Regions from separate parts of the Cyanobium sp. ATX-6F1 genome, predicted to be linked through region 3. Evidence: predicted binding sites of a transcription regulator. Region 3 holds the regulator's gene; each other region holds the start of a gene.
What was found. Region 3 encodes NtcA, which controls nitrogen genes in cyanobacteria. Its sites were predicted from a motif close to GTANCNNNNGNTAC; they were not measured.

Region 1: a site for NtcA is predicted at 2,158-2,171, ahead of cynS (cyanase). Genes of this name have one in related genera too.
Region 2: a site for NtcA is predicted at 2,877-2,890, ahead of AAF143_RS17205 (P-II family nitrogen regulator). Genes of this name have one in related genera too.

The regions. Positions count from the first base shown of each region.
Region 1 covers NZ_JBCEBF010000002.1:118,178-123,938, forward strand. Annotated here, with positions in the region: gene AAF143_RS10410 (hypothetical protein) at 1-394, opposite strand, end outside; partial or broken gene AAF143_RS10415 (GTP 3',8-cyclase MoaA) at 401-1,470, opposite strand; partial or broken gene AAF143_RS10420 (NTP transferase domain-containing protein) at 1,626-2,026, opposite strand; gene cynS (cyanase) at 2,222-2,677, shown strand; partial or broken gene AAF143_RS10430 (molybdopterin oxidoreductase family protein) at 2,674-4,808, shown strand; gene AAF143_RS10435 (Crp/Fnr family transcriptional regulator) at 4,805-5,404, opposite strand; gene AAF143_RS10440 (nitrate ABC transporter ATP-binding protein) at 5,401-5,761, opposite strand, start outside.
Region 2 covers NZ_JBCEBF010000003.1:945,762-951,522, forward strand. Annotated here, with positions in the region: partial or broken gene AAF143_RS17185 (FtsW/RodA/SpoVE family cell cycle protein) at 1-180, shown strand, start outside; partial or broken gene AAF143_RS17190 (cytochrome c biogenesis CcdA family protein) at 261-931, shown strand; partial or broken gene AAF143_RS17195 (cytochrome c biogenesis protein ResB) at 964-2,271, shown strand; gene queF (preQ(1) synthase) at 2,259-2,672, opposite strand; gene AAF143_RS17205 (P-II family nitrogen regulator) at 3,021-3,374, shown strand; gene AAF143_RS17210 (TlyA family RNA methyltransferase) at 3,409-4,290, opposite strand; gene purB (adenylosuccinate lyase) at 4,388-5,683, shown strand.
Region 3 covers NZ_JBCEBF010000001.1:677,125-682,885, reverse strand. Annotated here, with positions in the region: gene pth (aminoacyl-tRNA hydrolase) at 1-13, shown strand, start outside; gene AAF143_RS04255 (DUF3146 family protein) at 10-267, shown strand; gene AAF143_RS04250 (RuvX/YqgF family protein) at 245-718, opposite strand; gene AAF143_RS04245 (DUF3084 domain-containing protein) at 715-1,926, opposite strand; gene ntcA (global nitrogen regulator NtcA) at 2,027-2,767, opposite strand; partial or broken gene AAF143_RS04235 (cob(I)yrinic acid a,c-diamide adenosyltransferase) at 3,076-3,625, shown strand; gene dcd (dCTP deaminase) at 3,625-4,218, shown strand; gene AAF143_RS04225 (thermonuclease family protein) at 4,281-4,793, shown strand; gene thyX (FAD-dependent thymidylate synthase) at 4,820-5,542, opposite strand; gene AAF143_RS04215 (thioredoxin domain-containing protein) at 5,584-5,761, opposite strand, start outside.

The DNA.
Region 1 (5,761 bases), on a different contig from region 3:
TCCGATGGCCGGGACCACACTTCAGTCGATTTCTGAGCAGCCGGCAGGCCAGCAGAAATCCGCCGCAGGCGGCCAGGGAAACGGTGAGCACCTCTCCCCGCCCGGGGATCAGCAGCACGTAGCCCTTCCCCTTGGTGAGCGCCGCGAAGCTCGACACGCAGAACGGCATCAGGAACAGTCGCAGGGTCTGCCAGCGATCGGTTGGCGAAGCGACATCCCTGGAGACTCTGAGCATCAGGCCCACGCCGATGATCACGCTGAGGCCCAGGGAGTTCAGCCACAGCAACGGGTCGGGCTCGAACAGCGCGATGGCACTGACCAGGTACCAGATCAGATAGCACCAGAGCACCTGCTTGCCCGGGCGCAGCTTGGCGAAGTAGCGCAGCAGGGTCACCAGCGCTCAACCCCCGAGGTAGGCCATCTCGGCCCGTGGGGCCGCGACTTGGGCGCTGCTCGCGACTCGTTGTTGCTCCTGGCGCTCCTCGCTGTAGCGATCGGTGCGCGCCTCCCACAGGCCCCCAGGGCGCCTGCCAGGCCAGTGGAATCGAGGGCGGGCCGCAGCCAGGGTTTCAGATCGGTGCCGCCTGGTGGCGAACAGGCAGCCGTAGGCGATCCCATCGGCGGTGACGCGCAGGCGGTTGCAGTCGCCGCAGAAGGGGGCGCTGATCGAGGCCACCACGGCAACGTGCGACCTCGCCATCGCGGTAACGCCAGCGGCTGGCGGTGCCGTGGGCGCTGCGGCCAACGGGTTCCAGGGGCCAGCGCTCACCGAGGCGGGCCACCATCTCTGCGGCGCTGAGCACCTGATCGGCTGACCAGCCGTTGCGATGGCCCACATCCATGAACTCGATCAGGCGCAGCTCCAGCCCCCGCTCCCGGGCCAGTTCCGCCAGGGGCAGCAGCTGCTCGCCGTTGCCGCCGCGGGTGAGCACAGCGTTGAGCTTGAGCGCCCCGGTGGCTGGATCAAAACCGGCGGCGCGTGCGTGCTCGATGGCCGCGAGCACCTTCTCCAGCACCACCGCTCCGGCGGCGGCCCCCGGTCAGCCCGGCCATGCGCGCGACGCTGGCGCCATCGCTGCCATCGAGGCTGAGGGTGATTCGCTCCAGGCCCGCCGCCTTGAGCGCATGGGCCCGTTCGGCGCTCAGCAGCACACCGTTGCTGGTGAGGGCGATCTCGCGCAGACGGCCGCGGCGATCGCCTTCGGCCCGTTGGCGCAGGGGTTGGAGGGCGGCAATCAGCGCTTCGAGCCCTGGATGCAGCAAGGGCTCACCACCGGTGAGTCGCAGGGTGTGCACCCCAAGGGATACGGCCGTCTCCACGAGCTGAACGCGCTCGCCCTGGCTGAGCAGCTCAGGTGGATCTTCCCCCTCCGGGCAGCAGTAGGGGCAAGCCAGGTTGCAGCGGGCTGTGAGCGACAGGCGCAGCACCCCCAGGGGCCGGCCGAGCTGATCCAGGGGACCTTGCGCCATGGGCGCACGCTAGGGCCAGAGCGCGGCGGCGGCGGCGGGGTCGTTGGCGTTGCGCAGGGGGCGGCCGGCAGGGGCACGCTGCGGGCGCCCACCGCCTCCAGCCAGCCCTGCAGGCTGCGGCGGCCCAGGGCGAGGTGCGCCTGAAGCGAGGCCCGCTGCTGTCGATCGGCGGGGTAGATCCCCAGCAGCGGCTGCAGGCGTTCGCCATCGTGGGCCACCAGCACCTGCCCGGGGTCGCGATGCGCTTCCTGGCAGAGGATGTCGAGGCTGTCGCCATCCAGCCAGGGCATGTCGACGGGGCAGAGCAGCAACAAGGCACCTGGGTGGTGCTCCATCAGCCGGGCCAGGGCCCGCAGGGGCCCTCCCAGGGGGCCGGTTCTTCGAGGATCTCCAGGGGCACCGCCAGGGAGGGGGCGATGGCCCGGGCCAGATCGAGGTGGCTGGGGTGCCGGCTGAGCACAGTGATCGGGGCGCCAGCCAGGGCCAGCAAGCGCAGGCTGCGCTCCAGCCAGCTGCCCCCTTCCGGGTGGGGCAGCAGGGCCTTGTCGCGGCCCATGCGGCGGCTCTCGCCGCCACTGAGCAGGCAGGTCCGCAGGGGGGCATGGTCCGCGGGTCCAAGGCCAACGGCGGCAGCGGCTCACCCTATGGCGCCCCCATTCCGGGGGCAGCGCTGAGCCCATCAATTCCGTAGCGGTTGCTACCGGAGCGGCCCTGGGCGCTCCGTAGGGTCCGGCCACCGTTCCCACCAGCCATGGCCGCCGCTTCGGTCCCTTCCGAGCTCACCACCACGCTGCTGGCGGCCAAGCGTCGGCTTGGTTTGAGCTTCGCTGATCTGGGCGCTCTGATCGGCACCGATGAGGTCTGGGTGGCGAGCCTGCTGCATGGCCAGGCGATGGCGACCGCCCAGGAGGCCTCCACGTTGCTGACGGCTCTGCAGCTCGAGGCCTCCCTGCTCGAAGAGCTCACCGCCTACCCGCTCAAGGGTGCCCTCAATCCGGTGATTCCCACCGATCCGCTGCTCTACCGCTTCTTTGAAATCCTGCAGGTCTATGGGTTGCCGCTCAAGGACGTGATCCAGGAAAAGTTCGGCGACGGCATCATGTCGGCGATCGACTTCACCCTCCATGTCGATCGGGTGGAGGACCCCAAGGGCGATCGGGTGAAGGTGACAATGAATGGCAAGTTCCTGCCCTACCGCAAGTGGTGAGTGGCGCCGAGTCCGGCAACGCCCGCGCCCAGTGTCCCTATTGCGGTGTGGGTTGCGGCCTCGATCTCAAACCCCCGGCCGAACCGGATGGCAGCTGGACGGCCCGGGGTGATCGCCAGCACCCCTCCTCCCTGGGGCAGGTGTGCATCAAGGGGGCCACCGTTGGTGAAACGCTCGACCGCGGCCGCCTCACCACGCCCCTGTACCGCGAGCGCACCGATCAGCCCTTCACCCCGATCGACTGGGAGACGGCTTTCCAAATTCTGGTGCGGCAGATCCAGAAGGTGCGCGCTGAGCTGGGGCCGCAGGGCCTGGCGATGTATGGATCGGGTCAGTTCCTCACCGAGGACTACTACCTGGCCCAGAAGCTGTTCAAGGGGGCCCTGGGCAGCAACAACTTCGATGCCAACTCCCGCCTGTGCATGAGCTCAGCGGTGTCGGGCTACGCCCGCAGCCTGGGCTCCGATGGCCCCCCTGCTGCTACGACGATCTCGATCTGGCCGACACGGTGTTCGTCATCGGCGCCAACATCGCCGAGTGCCATCCGGTTCTGTTCCAGCGGCTCGTCAAGCGCCATCGCAAGCGCCAGGATCCCGATGAGCTTCGGGTGGTGGTCGTCGATCCGCGCGAAACCGCCACCATCGGCATCGCCGACCACTACCTCGCCATCCACCCCGGCACCGATCTGGTGCTGCTGCATGGCATCGGCCATCTGCTGCTGAAGCAGGCGGCGATCGACCACAGCTTCATCGAGGAAGCGACCGAGGGCTTCAGTGCCTGCGCCGCGCTGCTCCAGGAGTGGACGCCGTCCCGGGTCGCCCAGCTCTGCGGCATCAGCGAAGAGCAGCTCCAGGAGCTGGCCCAGCTCTGGGGACGCAGCCGCGCGGTGCTGAGTCTGTGGTCGATGGGAGTCAATCAGTCGGCGGAGGGCTCGGCGACCGTCAGCGGGATCATCAACCTGCATCTGCTCACCGGCCAGATCGGGCGGCCGGGGGCGGGGCCCTTTTCACTCACCGGCCAGCCCAACGCCATGGGCGGCCGTGAGGCGGGGGGCCTGGCCCAGTTGCTGCCCGGGTACCGCGCTGTGGCCGAGCCGACGCACCGGGCCGAGTTGGAGCGCCACTGGGGCCTGGCCCCGGGCGCCATCTCCGCCGAACCGGGGCTGGATGTGTGGCGGCAGATCGAGGCGATGGAGCGCGATCAGCTGGGGCTGTGGTGGGTGGCGGCCACCAACCCGCTGGTGAGTCTGCCCTCCCTCGATCGGGTGCGCGCCGCCGTCGCCCGCTGCCCGTTGGTGGTGCTGTCGGAGGCCTACGTGGGCACCGAAACCGAAGCCGTGGCGCACCTGGTGTTGCCGGCGGCCCAGTGGAGTGAGAAGGCGGGGGTGATGACCAACTCCGAGCGCCGCGTCACCCTTTGCTCCGCCTTCCGAGCGCCCCCCGGTGAAGCCCGCCCCGACTGGGCCGTGTTCGCCGAGCTGGGCCGCCGCCTGGGGTTCGTCGAGCTGTTCAGCTACGGCTCCAGCGCCGAGGTCTACGACGAGTTCACCGCCTGCACCCGCGGTCGGCTCTGCGACCAGGGCGGCTTGAGCCACCAGTTGCTGGCCGAGCACGGCCCCCAGCAGTGGCCGTTCCCCCTGGGCACCCCTCCCGGTGGTGGTGTGAGCCGCCTGTACACCGAGGGCCGCTTCCCCACCCCCAGCGGCCGGGCACGTTTTCTGGCCGATCAACCCCTTGGCCTGGCTGAGCCCCCCGACGACGACTACCCCCTGGTGCTCACCGTGGGCCGCCATCTCAGCCAGTGGCACACGATGACGCGCACCGGCAAGGTGGAGCGTCTGCTGGCGATGGAACCGGAGCCGCTGCTGGAGGTCCATCCCGACGATGCCGAGCTCGCCGGCCTCCGTGAGGGTGGCCTGGCCCTGATCAGCTCCCGGCGGGGCAGCCTCACGGCCACGGTGACGATCACCAGGCGCATCCGCCCGGGCACGGTCTTCCTGCCGATGCACTGGGGGGCAGCCCAGGCGACTCCCTGTGAGGCCAATCGCCTGATGCACGAGCTCGGTTGCCCGATTTCCAAGCAGCCCGAGCTCAAGGCGGCGGCGGTGTGCCTCGAGCCGGTGGACGCTTAGGCCACTAGGCGCTCCGACTCAATCAAGGCCGGCGCCAGGCGCAGCCCCGTGCTGCCGCCATCGCCGTACTCCACCAGGTCGGTCTCCCGCCACCGCGACATCATCTTGGTGACCGTGACGCGGGTGCTACCCATCAGTTCAGCGAGGCGTTCGTGGGTCAGGCGCATGGGCAGTTCGTACCAGGCACCGTTGCGTCGGCCCAACCGCAGCACCAACAGGGTCAGCAGAGCCTGGAGGCGCTGCTCGCATTGGTTGAGGTGACGGATCAGCAGCAATTCCAGCATCCAGTCGCCCACGCCCTCGCCCGCCTTCGGGAGCGGATCGGCCGGTGTCAGGGTGGAGAGCGTGGCCGGACAGAGCGCCTCCAGCCCCACCCAGTCACGGAGCACGGTCTCCGGGTTGAGGCCCTCTCCGCTCTGCAGGAAGCCGATCGTGATCTCCACCCCTTCGGGGCTGGGCAGGTAGAGCCGTACCAATCCAGCTTGCACCCGCAGGCCTTGGCTCAGCAGGGGCGAGTTGGCATCCAACAGAACGGATTGACCCTGCTCCAGCTTGAGCCCTGAGCGGGCGGGTCTGAGCAGGGAGGCCCGGTTCATTCGTCGTCGTGGGCGTAGCGGCGGTAGAGGAAATCAAGGGCGCGATTGCGCAGATCGAAGTATTCCGGCTGCTCCATCAAGCGGGCTCGATCCCGTGGGCGCGCAAACGGCAGCTCCAGCACCTCGCCGATCGTGGCGGCTGGGCCGTTGGTCATCATCACGATCCGGTCGGCCAGAAACAGGGCTTCATCGATGTCGTGGGTGATCATCAGCACCGTCACCTTGTGGTCGGCCCAGATGCGCAGCAGCTCCTCCTGCAGTTCCTCCCGGGTGATCGGATCGAGGGCGCCGAACGGCTCATCGAGCACCAGAACCTTGGGCTTCAACGCCAGGGCCCGGGCAATCGAAACCCGCTGC
Region 2 (5,761 bases), on a different contig from region 3:
GTCGCCAGCGGTGCGATGCCCACCACCGGCTTGCCCTTGCCTCTGATCAGCTACGGCGGCAATTCACTGCTCTCCAGCCTGCTCACCGCCGGCCTGCTGATCCGTTGCTCACTGGAATCGGCAGGGGTGGATCCGGGCCGTCCCCGCCGACGGAGGCAGGGGGTCGCCCCGATAGGGTGACACTTGCACCGGGCCCCCATGACCGACCTCGGTCTCTCCTCGCCGACCAGCTGGCGGATCTGGCCCGCTGGACTGAACAGCTGCTGCGCGCCTCCCTGGCGGCACCTGGTCCGATCACCCTGGCGATCGTCTTTGCCGGAGGTCTGCTCACCAGCCTCGGCCCCTGCTCGCTCGGGCTGCTGCCCGTGACCCTGGCCTATCTGGCCGGCTTCAGCGACCGGCAGCGGCGGCCCTGGGTGCGCAGCGTCAGTTTTGGGCTCGGCATTGTCGCGTCGCTGGTGCTGCTGGGGCTGGCCAGCGGCCTTTTGGGTCTGTTCTATGGGCGCGTTCCGGGTCTGATTTCAGGGCTGGTGGCGGCCCTGGCCCTGGTGATGGGCCTCAACCTGCTGGGCCTGCTGACGTTCCGCCTGCCCACCGGCCCCGACCCGGATCGCTGGCGCCAACGGGTGCCGGCCCCCTGGCGCCCCTGGCGGCGGGCCTGGCCTTCGGACTGGCGGCCTCCCCCTGCACCACGCCGGTGCTGGCAGTGCTGCTGGCCTGGATGGCCCAGAACGGCAAACCGGTGGTGGGCATGGTGCTGCTGGCCTGCTTCGGCCTGGGCCAGGTGCTGCCCCTGCTGCTGGCGGGAACCCTGGCGGCCAGCCTGCCGAGCCTGCTGGCCCTGCGGTCCGTCGGACGCTGGGTTCCGGCGATCAGTGGCGTCGTGCTGGTGCTCACCGGCGGCCTCACACTTCTGGCCCAGCTGCCATGACCTCTGCCTCGCCCACCTTGGTCGCACCGTTGCTGAATGCCCTGGGCCGAGTGGCCGCGTGGATTTCAGATCTGCGGCTGGCGATCGTGCTGCTGTTGGTCGTGGCCATCGCCAGCGGGCTGGGCACCGCGATCCCCCAGCAGGAAAGCAGCGAGTTTTATCACCGCCTCTACGACGAAACCCCCTGGCTGGGGTTGGTGCGCGGGGACGGGATCCTGGCCCTCCAGCTGGATCACCTCTATTCCAGTGACTGGTTCCTGGCGCTGCTGGGCTGGCTGGGGCTGTCCCTGGTGCTGTGCAGCTGGCGCCGCCAGTGGCCGGCCCTGCGCGCCGCCCTGCGCTGGGTCGACTACAGCTCCCGCGCCAGCTCAGCAAGCTGAGCGTGGCGGAGACCGTGGCCTCCCCAGAACCCCAGGCCGATCTCGAACGCCTGGGGGCCCTGCTCACGGCCCGGGGCTGGCGAGTTCAAAGCCAGGCGGGTCGACTGGCGGCCCGCAAGGGCGTGGCCGGTCGGGTGGGGCCCCTGCTGGTGCATGCGGGGCTTGTGGTGCTGTTGGTGGGATCGGCCTGGGGAGCGCTGGGGGGCCAGCGGGTGGAGCGCTTTCTGGCCCCGGGCCACGAGCTCGAGTTGCTCGATCGCCGCGGCGAGGGCCAGCTGACCTTGGTGCTTGAGCAGTTCGGCATCGACCGCGACCCCGCCGGGCGTCCTGAGCAGTTCCGCTCGCGCTTGCTGCTCAAGAACCCCCCAGGCTGATGCCCCAGCCCTGGAGCAACGCGCCGAGATCAGCGTCAACCACCCCCTGCGCCACCAGGGCATGACCATCTACCAGGCGGACTGGGCTTTGGCGGCGATCACGCTGCAATTGGGCAAAAGCCCGCTGCTGGAGCTGCCGCTGCAGAGCTTTCCCCAACTCGGGAATCAGATCTGGGGATTGGTGCTGCCCACCCGCCCCGATGGCACCGATCCCGTGCTGCTGAGCGTGACCAACGAGGCCGGACCGGTGGAGATCTATGCCAGCGACGCCAGCCTGCTGGGCCGGCTCATTCCCGGCGGCGAGGCCCTGGAAGTGAACGGCCTGCCCCTTCGGGTGGCCTCGATCCTGCCCGCCAGTGGCCTGCTGCTCAAGCGCGATCCGGGGGTGCCACTGGTCTACGCCGGCTTCGCCATTGCCCTGGTGGGTTGCGGCCTCAGCCTGGTGGCCACCCGCCAGTTGTGGGCGATCGCGGAGGACGGGCGCCAGCGCCTGCATGTGGGTGGGCTCTGCAACCGCAACCTCACCGCCTTCGCCAGCGAACTGCCGCAGCTGCTGGGCTCCCTGCAGCAGCCTCAGCCGAGATGACGGGTGCCATGGCTGACCCGAACCACCGTGTGCACGTTGCCGCGGGGGTTGAAATCAGCCTCGAGCTGGATCCAGTCGGGTTGGGCCGCCGCCACCAGATCATCCAGGATGCGGTTGACCACCTCCTCGTGGGAGATCGAGCGGTCGCGCCAGCTGTTCACATAGAGCTTGAGCGCCTTGAGCTCAAGGACCCGGGGGCCGGGCTCGTAGATCAGGCGCAGCACCGCGAAATCCGGGTAGCCCGAGAACGGGCAAAGGCAGGTGAACTCCGGCAGGGTGATCGACACTTCGTAGGGACGGCCCGTGGAGGGGTTGTCGAAGCAGATCAGCTGGGCCTGCTCGATCTCCCGCTGGCCGTACAGAGGCGTGGTGGTGAGGGCGCTGGGAGCTGGGGCAGCCATCGATCGGGCGGGAGTGCATCAGGTTCACGATGCTACGAAACGGCCGATTCTTTACAACGATCCCAAAAGAAATCAGCCGAATGTCCGCCGTGGACATCCCAACCGCTTTAGATGGAGAAGGCCCGCAGAGAATCCCTGCCTGCGCCTCGCGTCCATGGACCCGACGCCGGGCCCCAGGCTGGTCGCCGCTCAACGGCGCAGCCAGTAGCAATGGATACACCGGACGTCCAGCACCTGCGGCCTAATGGCAGAAGTCCATTGTTGCAATGGCTGGGCATCCGCCGAACTCCTCTGCTAGGACGCCTCTCACCCTTCCTCTCAGGCACCGTCCTGGGAGACACCCCTGAAATGAATCCCCGGATCCATGAAAAAGTTGAGGCCATCATCCGTCCGTTCAAGCTTGAGGACGTCAAACTCGCCTTGGTGAATGCCGGCATCGTCGGCATGACCGTGAGTGAAGTGCGTGGCTTCGGGCGTCAAAAGGGCCAGGTCGAGCGTTACCGCGGATCAGAATTCACGGTCGAATTTCTACAGAAACTCAAGCTCGAGGTTGTTGTTGACGACGACCGTGTCGACACGGTGATTACCTGCATTCAAGATGCGGCCCGCACCGGTGAAATCGGCGACGGCAAGATCTTCATCACCAACATCGAGTCGGTGATCCGGATCCGCACCGGCGACAAGGACAGCAGCGCGATCTGAGCGCCCCTGAATCAAGGGTCTGCTCCTGTGCCGATCAACCCGAGGGTTGGTCGGCTTCTTTATGGCTCAGGGTGCTGGCCACCAGATGTTTGATGGCGCTTCGATCCAGCGTCGGCGTGGTCAGCGGCGTGTTCGATCCCTCCCCGTTGGATCCAACGCGGTCAAAACATTCGTCCCGCATCCAGAGCAGGTACTCGTGGTTGCCGGCCGGCCCGGTGATCGGTGAGGCCACCAGCCCGGCTGCGCGCCAACCCAGCCGATCCGCCGCTGCGATCACCGCTTCGATCGCATCGACGTGGGCCTCGGGATCCCGCACCACACCGCCTTTGCCCACCCGGGCTCGCCCCACCTCGAACTGGGGTTTGACCAGAAGCACCGCCTCCTGACCCTCTGGTGCCATCAACCCCTTCAGGGCGGGCAACACCAGGGCCAGGGAGATGAACGACACATCGGCCACCGCCAGATCCGGCCTGGGATCGTGGGGCCCGTAGAGCTGCTCGGGCCGCAGGTGGCGCAGGTTGGTGCGCTCCTTGAGCACCAGCCGGGGATCGGTGCGCAGGCTCCAGGCGGTCTGGCCGTAGCCCACATCGATGCCGTAGATCCGCTGGGCGCCGTGCTGCAGGAGGCAGTCACTGAAGCCACCGGTGGAGATGCCCCCATCGAGGCAGATCCGACCCTCCACCTGGATCGGGAACGTCTCGAGGGCCCGCACCAGCTTCTCGCCGCCACGGGAGACGAAGCGTGGGGGCTGGCTCACCTGGGGCTCCAGTTCCAGCGCCACCTCCATGCCGGGCTTGTCCAGCACCCGATCGCCGGCGCGCACCCGGCCGGCACGGATCAGCTGCTGGGCCTGCTGGCGGCTCTCCACCAGACCCAGGGCCAGTAAATGCAGATCCAGCCGGCGTTTTCGGGCCATGGCGTCATCCAACCACAGCCGAAACAGAACCAAAGCCGCAGGCTGCGCCGGGTGGCCTGCCCCATACATTGGGTGCGACGTCGCCAGGCGCTGGCCCTTGATCGAGCGTTACACCCTCCCCGAGATGGGGCGCATCTGGAGCGAGCAGGCCAAGTTCCAGAGCTGGCTGGATGTGGAGATCGCCGCCACGGCCGCCCAGAGCCAGCTGGGGCGGGTGCCGGCCGAAGCCCTGGCGGAGATCAGGGCCAAGGCGAGCTTTGAGGTGGAGCGGATCGAGGCGATCGAGGCGGAGGTGCGCCACGACGTGATCGCCTTCCTCACCAATGTGAACGAGCACGTGGGCGAGGCGGGCCGCCACATCCACGTGGGCATGACCAGCTCAGATGTGCTCGACACCGGCCTGGCCCTGCAGCTGAAGGCCTCGGTGGCGGTGCTGCGCACCGAACTCGATGCCCTGGCCGCAGCGCTCAGGGAGCTGGCCCGGGCCCACAAGGGCACGGTGATGATCGGGCGATCCCATGCCATCCATGGCGAACCGATCACCTTCGGCTTCAAGGTGGCGGGCTGGCTGGCGGAGAGCGAGCGCAACCGCGAGCGACTGGAGCGCCTGGAAACCGTGGTGGCCGTGGGCCAGATCAGCGGCGCCATGGGCACCTACGCCAACACCGATCCCCAGGTGGAGGCGCTCACCTGCGCGGCACTGGGCCTGGTGCCTGACACCGCCAGCACCCAGGTGATCTCCCGCGACCGCCACGCCGAGTACGTGCAGACCCTGGCGCTGGTGGGGGCGACCCTGGAGCGGATCTCCACCGAAATCCGCAACCTGCAGCGCACCGATGTGCTGGAGGTGGAGGAGAACTTCGCCAAGGGCCAGAAGGGCAGCTCGGCGATGCCCCACAAGCGCAATCCGATCCGCAGCGAGCGCATCTCCGGCCTGGCGCGGGTGCTGCGCAGCTACACGGTGGCGGCCCTGGAGAACGTGGCCCTCTGGCACGAGCGCGACATCAGCCACAGCTCCGTGGAGCGCATGATGCTGCCGGATTGCTCAGTGACCCTGCACTTCATGCTGCGGGAGATGACCGCGGTGATCAGGGGCCTGGGGGTCTACCCCGCGAACATGGCGCGCAACCTGAATGTGTATGGCGGTGTGGTGTTCAGCCAGCGGGTGCTGCTGGCCCTGGTGGAGAGCGGCCTCAGCCGCGAGGAGGCCTACCGGATCGTCCAGGAGCACGCCCACAGCGCCTGGAACACAGAAGGCGGCAACTTCCGCGCCAACCTCGAAGCTGATCCGGCCGTCACGGCGCGGCTGGGCCCCGGGCAGCTGGCGGAATGCTTCGCCACCGATCTGCACCAGGCGAACCTGAGCGTGATCTGGGAGCGGTTGGCGATCTGATTCCTCAGGCCGCCTGTTCCGTGAGGCTCCCTTCGCTTGAGCTGGCTTCGGGGCCACTGCTGCCGTTGAGATCATCAC
Region 3 (5,761 bases):
TCCACCGCGCTGAGTCGCCTTCCCGCCACCACCGCGCAGCTGCGCGTGCTGCACCAAAGCTTCAGCAGACGACTGCTGGAGGGCGAGGTCACGGCCGGTGGCTTCCATTGGACCTTCAGCTGGGCCTTCGATCGGGGCGAACTCAGCGTTGAGCCCTCCCTGGGGCGGGCTCTGATTCAGGACGCCCTGCTGCGCTTTCTGCTGCAGGCCGACTACCAGCTCGAGCCGGGAGGCGATTACGCCTTCACCGTGCGGGCACGCCTGTAACAGCTCGCCCGTCCGGGATCTGCCGCTCCAGGGGCCACCCCAGGTGACGCTCCAGCAGCAGCTGGGCCACCACGTCATCCCAATCCCGCGGTGGAAGACGCAGGCCTTCCGGCAGCAGGCGCCTCCAGGGGCCGGGAGGTTCCAGTTGCCAGAACCGGTGCCGCGCCGCCAGGGTGCTGCCGCGCTCATCCACCAGGATCACAGGCAGCAGCGGCGACAACCGCGCGCACCAGGCGCCACTGCCGGTGCCGTTGCCGAGCACCAGCGCTGCCAGCGGGTCCTCGGCCTGCCAGTGCTGGATTCGCTGCCAGCACTCCTCTGGTGGCAACACCAGGGCCTCGATCACCCGCCGCCTCGAGCCATCGGTGCGCACCAGACCGCACTTGCTGCGGCCTGGATCCAGGGCCGCCAGGGGGCCGCCATGGGCCCCGTCCGCCGGCGCAGGGGTCATGGGCGGGGAAGGCTGCGCACCGCCGGAGAGGGGCCGTCGATCCAGCGCAGGTCGACGGTGATCGGGTCGGCGATGTCACTGTTGCGGACGGACACGGTTTCCAGGCGAACGGCCAGGCCCGGGGGCCGCTCGCTCAGTTCCTTGCCCAGGCGGTTGAAGCTGGCCACGTCGAACTGCACGCCGTCGGCGAGGGAGCCCTGGCCCTGGGCGCGGGTGAAGGTGGCCGCCATCAGCAGATTCAAGCGACTGCGCACCTGCTCGGGACTGCGCTGGTCAGCCTCGACAACGGTGGTGGCCATCACATCGCCGCGGCGGATCACCTGGCGGTTGGGTCGCACGTCCGGGAAGGCCAGCACTTGCTGTTCGCCGCGCAGCACATTGGCGGCGGAAATGATGCTCACCACCCAGGATCCTGGTTTGGTGATGACACCCTGGAGCCGGGTGATCTCGCTGCGGGGCACCAGCAGGATCTGGCGATTGGCCACCTGGTCCGGCAGCACGCGCTGGTAGGCGACCAGGTTGGCCTGCCGCAGCAGCGCCTTGATCACGAGGGTGGCCTGGGAGGCGTTTTCCAGGTTGATCTTGGCTGTGGCCAACGGCTGGCCGCTGCTGATCACCACGTCCCCCCGGCGCAGATCGATCAACTTCGCTTCAAGCCGTTTCAGTTCCTTGGCGCCCGCCGCGATGCGCTGGTTCACCGTCGCAAGCTCCGCCTCGTTGCGCCGGATGTCCGCGTCCTTGGCCCGGATGTCCTGGCTGAGCAGATTGCGCTGCCGCTCCAGCTGGAGCCGTTGCCGCTGAAGCGGTTGCAGTTCGTTGCGCAGTTTCTGGGCGCGCTGGTCGGCCGTGGCCAGTTGCCCCTGGGCCTGGTGCAGGCCGAGCTCGGCCCGCGCGCTCGCCTGCTGGGCCCGGCGGATCTCCGCCTGGCTGCTGGCCAGATCCCTGCGGCTGTCCCGCAGCTTGCGCTCCAGCTGATCAAGCTGGAACAACCCAGTCCGCAGCCGCTCGCTGACCAGCAGCATCAGCCCCAGGGACACGGCGCTGATCAGGCTGCCGGTGAGCACCGTGATCAGCACCGCCGTGTTGCGGGGACGCAGGTTGAACAAGCTCAGCCGCGCCTTGCCCACGCGGCTGCCGAGGCGGTCACCGAAGGTGGAGAGCACTCCGCCGAGCACCAGCAGAGCCAGGATCAGCAGCCAGCCGGACACGGAACCAAGCGGAGGCTCTCAGTATCCATCCGAATCCAACCCAGCCGAATCGAGCGGGAACGAATCGAGCGGGACAGCGGCGGAGCTGGAGCCGGTGGGCTCAGCTGAACTTCTTGGCCAGGGCCACCGGATCGAACACCGTGATCTTCTTGCGGTCGATCTGCAACAGGCCGGCGTTGCGCAGGTCACCCAGCAGGCGGGTGATCGTGACCCGGGTGGAGCCGATCGCTTCGGCGATCGCCTGGTGGGAGAGGCGCAGGTCAATGGTGATCCCCTCGCTGCCGGGCACGCCGAAATCACGGCAGAGCACCAGCAGGAAGCTCACCAGCCGCGAAGACATGTCCCGGTGGGTGAGGGTTTCGATCATCGTCTCGGTCTGCAGGATCCGCGAGGAGAGGCCCTGGAGCATCAGCAGGCCGACGCTGGCGTCCACCTCGATCGCCCGGCGCACGGAGGTAGCAGGCGCTGTCACCATCTCCACCCGGGTGAAGGCCACAGCGTGATAGAAGCGGTCGGAGCGCTGGCCGGTGAGCAGGGACAGCACCCCGAACAGGCTGTTTTCCCGCAGCAGGGCAACGGTGATCTCCTCGCCCGATTCATAGACCCGTGAGAGGCGAACGGCCCCGCGCCGCAGCAGATAGACGCGCTCGGCGGGGTCACCGGGGAAGAAGATGGTTTTGCTGCGCTCCACCGTTTCCACGCTGCTGCCACTGAGCCCCCGGATCACATCCAGAAGCGTGGGGGTGGGGGCGGATCCAGCCGCGCCTGGGGAGGCCATGCCACTCGTTCCGGAGCTGGGACCGCTGCTATAGCGGCTGAAACCGCGGGTGGCGCCGACCATCAAGGCGGGGAAAGTGGTGAAAAGCTAAAGATCGCCCCTGGCTGCCCCTGTATCAACAGACACCATCGCTCCGCTGGAGGTTTCTGGCTCCTGGGTGCTGGTACGTGCGTTCGCGCTAGGGATGGTGTGCCGTTGCCTTGCCGGTGGGGCCGACACCGCTACATTCAGGGTCCGCCACCCAGGCCCGCCTGCCGCTGCACCCTCAGATTTCAGCTGCCGATCAGGGGCTCAGGCCCTCCAAGTCGCTGGCCACCTCGCTGGCCGCGGCGCCCCAGGCAGAGCGACACCGTGTTCCCCCTTCTGTGCCGATGACCGCCAGCCTGCGCAAACCCGGCCTCGACCACGGTGCCCCCCGTCCCCTGCGCAGCCTGCGGCTCGTGAGCCAGCAGGAAGGTCTGTTGCAGATCCACACGGCTCCGTTCCGCGGCAGCTTCGGCGGAGTGTTCAGCCAGGCGCTGCGCACCGCCGGCCTGGGCAGTCGTGTGCTGATCAGTCAGTTCCTCAAGGGGGTGTGGAGCAGGGTCTGGGGCACAGCCTCTGGCTCTGCGGCCGCCTTCAGTGGTTGCGCCCCGATGTGCCCGGTTGTCTGGAGATCCCCCCGCCAGCGAGCAGGAGCGTCAGGCGGTGCAGGAGGTCTGGGCGTTCAGCCGGGAGCAGTTGCTCGCCGGTTCGGTGGAGTTGATGGTGCTCGATGAGCTGGGGCTGGCGGTCGAACTGGGTTACCTGGAGGCCGCCGATGTGAGCGAGACCCTGGAGCGGCGCCCTTCGCATCTCGATGTGATCCTCACCGGGCCGTCGATGCCGCCGCCGCTGATGGCGATGGCCGACCAGGTCACCCAGTTGCGCCGGGGGAGCTGATGCTTAAGTGCGATCGCTGGATCAACGAACAGGCCGCCGCAGGCTTGCTCGAGCCCTTCCAGCCCACGCTGGTGCGCCATCTCGACCCTGAGAACCGGACGGCTCCGGTGCTCAGCTACGGCTGCTCGTCCTACGGCTACGACCTGCGGCTCTCGCCGAAGGAGTTCCTGATCTTCCGCCATGTGCCGGGCACGGTGATGAACCCCAAGCGGTTCAATCCCGCCAACCTCGAACCCGCCGCCCTGCACCAGGACGAGGACGGGTCCTATTTCATCCTGCCGGCCCACTCCTACGGCCTCGGTGTGGCCTTCGAGAAGATGAAGGTGCCGGCGAACATCACCGTGATCTGCCTTGGGAAGAGCACCTATGCCCGCCTCGGGATCATCGTCAACACCACCCCCGCCGAGGCCAGCTGGGAGGGCCACCTCACCCTGGAATTCAGCAATTCGTCCGGCGCCGATTGCCGCATCTACGCCAACGAGGGGATCTGCCAACTGTTGTTCTTCGAGGGGGATCCCTGCGAGACCACCTACAGCGACCGTTCCGGCAAGTACCAACACCAGCCGGAACGGGTGACCCTCGCCAAGGTCTGAGCGCAGTTCGCGCTTCGGGGGCGGTGTCATGGACGGGGTCTGCGCGCTTCATCCTCGCGGCGTTGCCGCTGCTACTGGCCGCCCAAGGTTCAGCCCAGGCCGCCGTGCCGCTCTCGGTGGATTACTCCGTCAGCCGGGTGGGCGCGAAGGTGTTGTCCGTGGTCGATGGCGACAGCTTGATGGTGGCGGTCCAGGGCAGGCGGCTCAAGCTGCGGCTGGCCTGCATCGATGCGCCTGAGCTCGCTCAGCCCCCATGGGGTGTGGCGTCGCGGGCGGCCCTGAGGGCGCTGTTGCCTCCGGGCAGCCCGGTCCTGCTCACGCCTCTGGGCACGGACCGCTACGGCCGAACGGTGGCCAAGCTGCTCAGCGAGCGGGGCAACGTCAACTGGATCCTGGTGCGGCGTGGTCAGGCCCTCGTCTACCGCCAGAAGCTCAGCCGTTGCGATGCGAAGGCCTTTCTCTCAGAGGAACGGCAGGCCCAGCGCCAGGGGCTGGGGGTGTGGGGCCCGCCGCGGCTGCCGATCGCCGCCTGGGAACGCCGCTGGTGCCGCCGACAGGGGAGGTTGCTGAGCTAGCTCGGCCATGGCCCGTCTTGGCCCGCTCAGGGTGCCAGCCGCGCCTTGTGCAGCCGATTCTTCTCGTACCAGGCGGCAATCTCCGGGGCCCAGGCCACGAAGTGGGGCCAGAGCAGGTCGCAGAGCTGGCGGATCTCCTCCTGGGCGTCGAGCTTGGCCCGCAGGTCCATGAAGTGCAGGAAGGCCCGCAGGCTGAAGCTCACCACGAAGTGCTGGCGGTAGTCGAAGGGCAGGATGCCGCGGGCGTGCTCCTCGGCGAAGCCCGCGTCAAGCAGGTCGCGGTAGCGCTCGGCGGCGGCGCGGCAGAGCGCCAGATCCTTGGCGCGCTCCTCGGCCGTGTAGGCGTACTTCTTGCCCTGGCGGTCGCTGTAGCTGCCCACGGGCCGCAGGTAGAAGACCTCCTCAAGCTCCAGCTCCCCGTTGGCGGCGCGGCGGATGCGATCGCCGGTGTAACGCATCGACTGCACATCGAAGCTCACACCCACCCGGTGGGTGCGGGCCTGCTGCATCACCGAATGGGGAAACCAGCCGACGTTCAGCACGATCTGCCCGTGTTCCAGGGGGCCGTAGTGGCCGCGTTCGCCCCCCAGCAGCCGCTTGACGCAGATTTCCCCAGCCCGGGTCTCATCGGGCCAGTTGGCTCGGTCGGCCGCCACGAAATCCTCGGAGTAGTCCTGGTGCATGGCGGCGTAGACGCACTGCTGGGGGTTGGGGGTGGCGGCGATCAGCTCGACCCGAAAGCGGTTCATGGCGGGGGAACGGGTGGGCTTGAGCGAAGCACGGGGCCTTTTTAGCGGCAGCAATCAGCCGTGGCTGCGGGGACCGGTAACGGCCGCGGTGGCGCCGCCGCCGGCCAGGGGGCTGGTGCTGCCGACGCCGGCCAGGCGGGGCAGGGGGTCTGGGCGATCAGGGCACCGGTGAGGGCGTCGAGTTCCCCTCGGCTGCGGGCACCCAGGGAGCGTCCGATC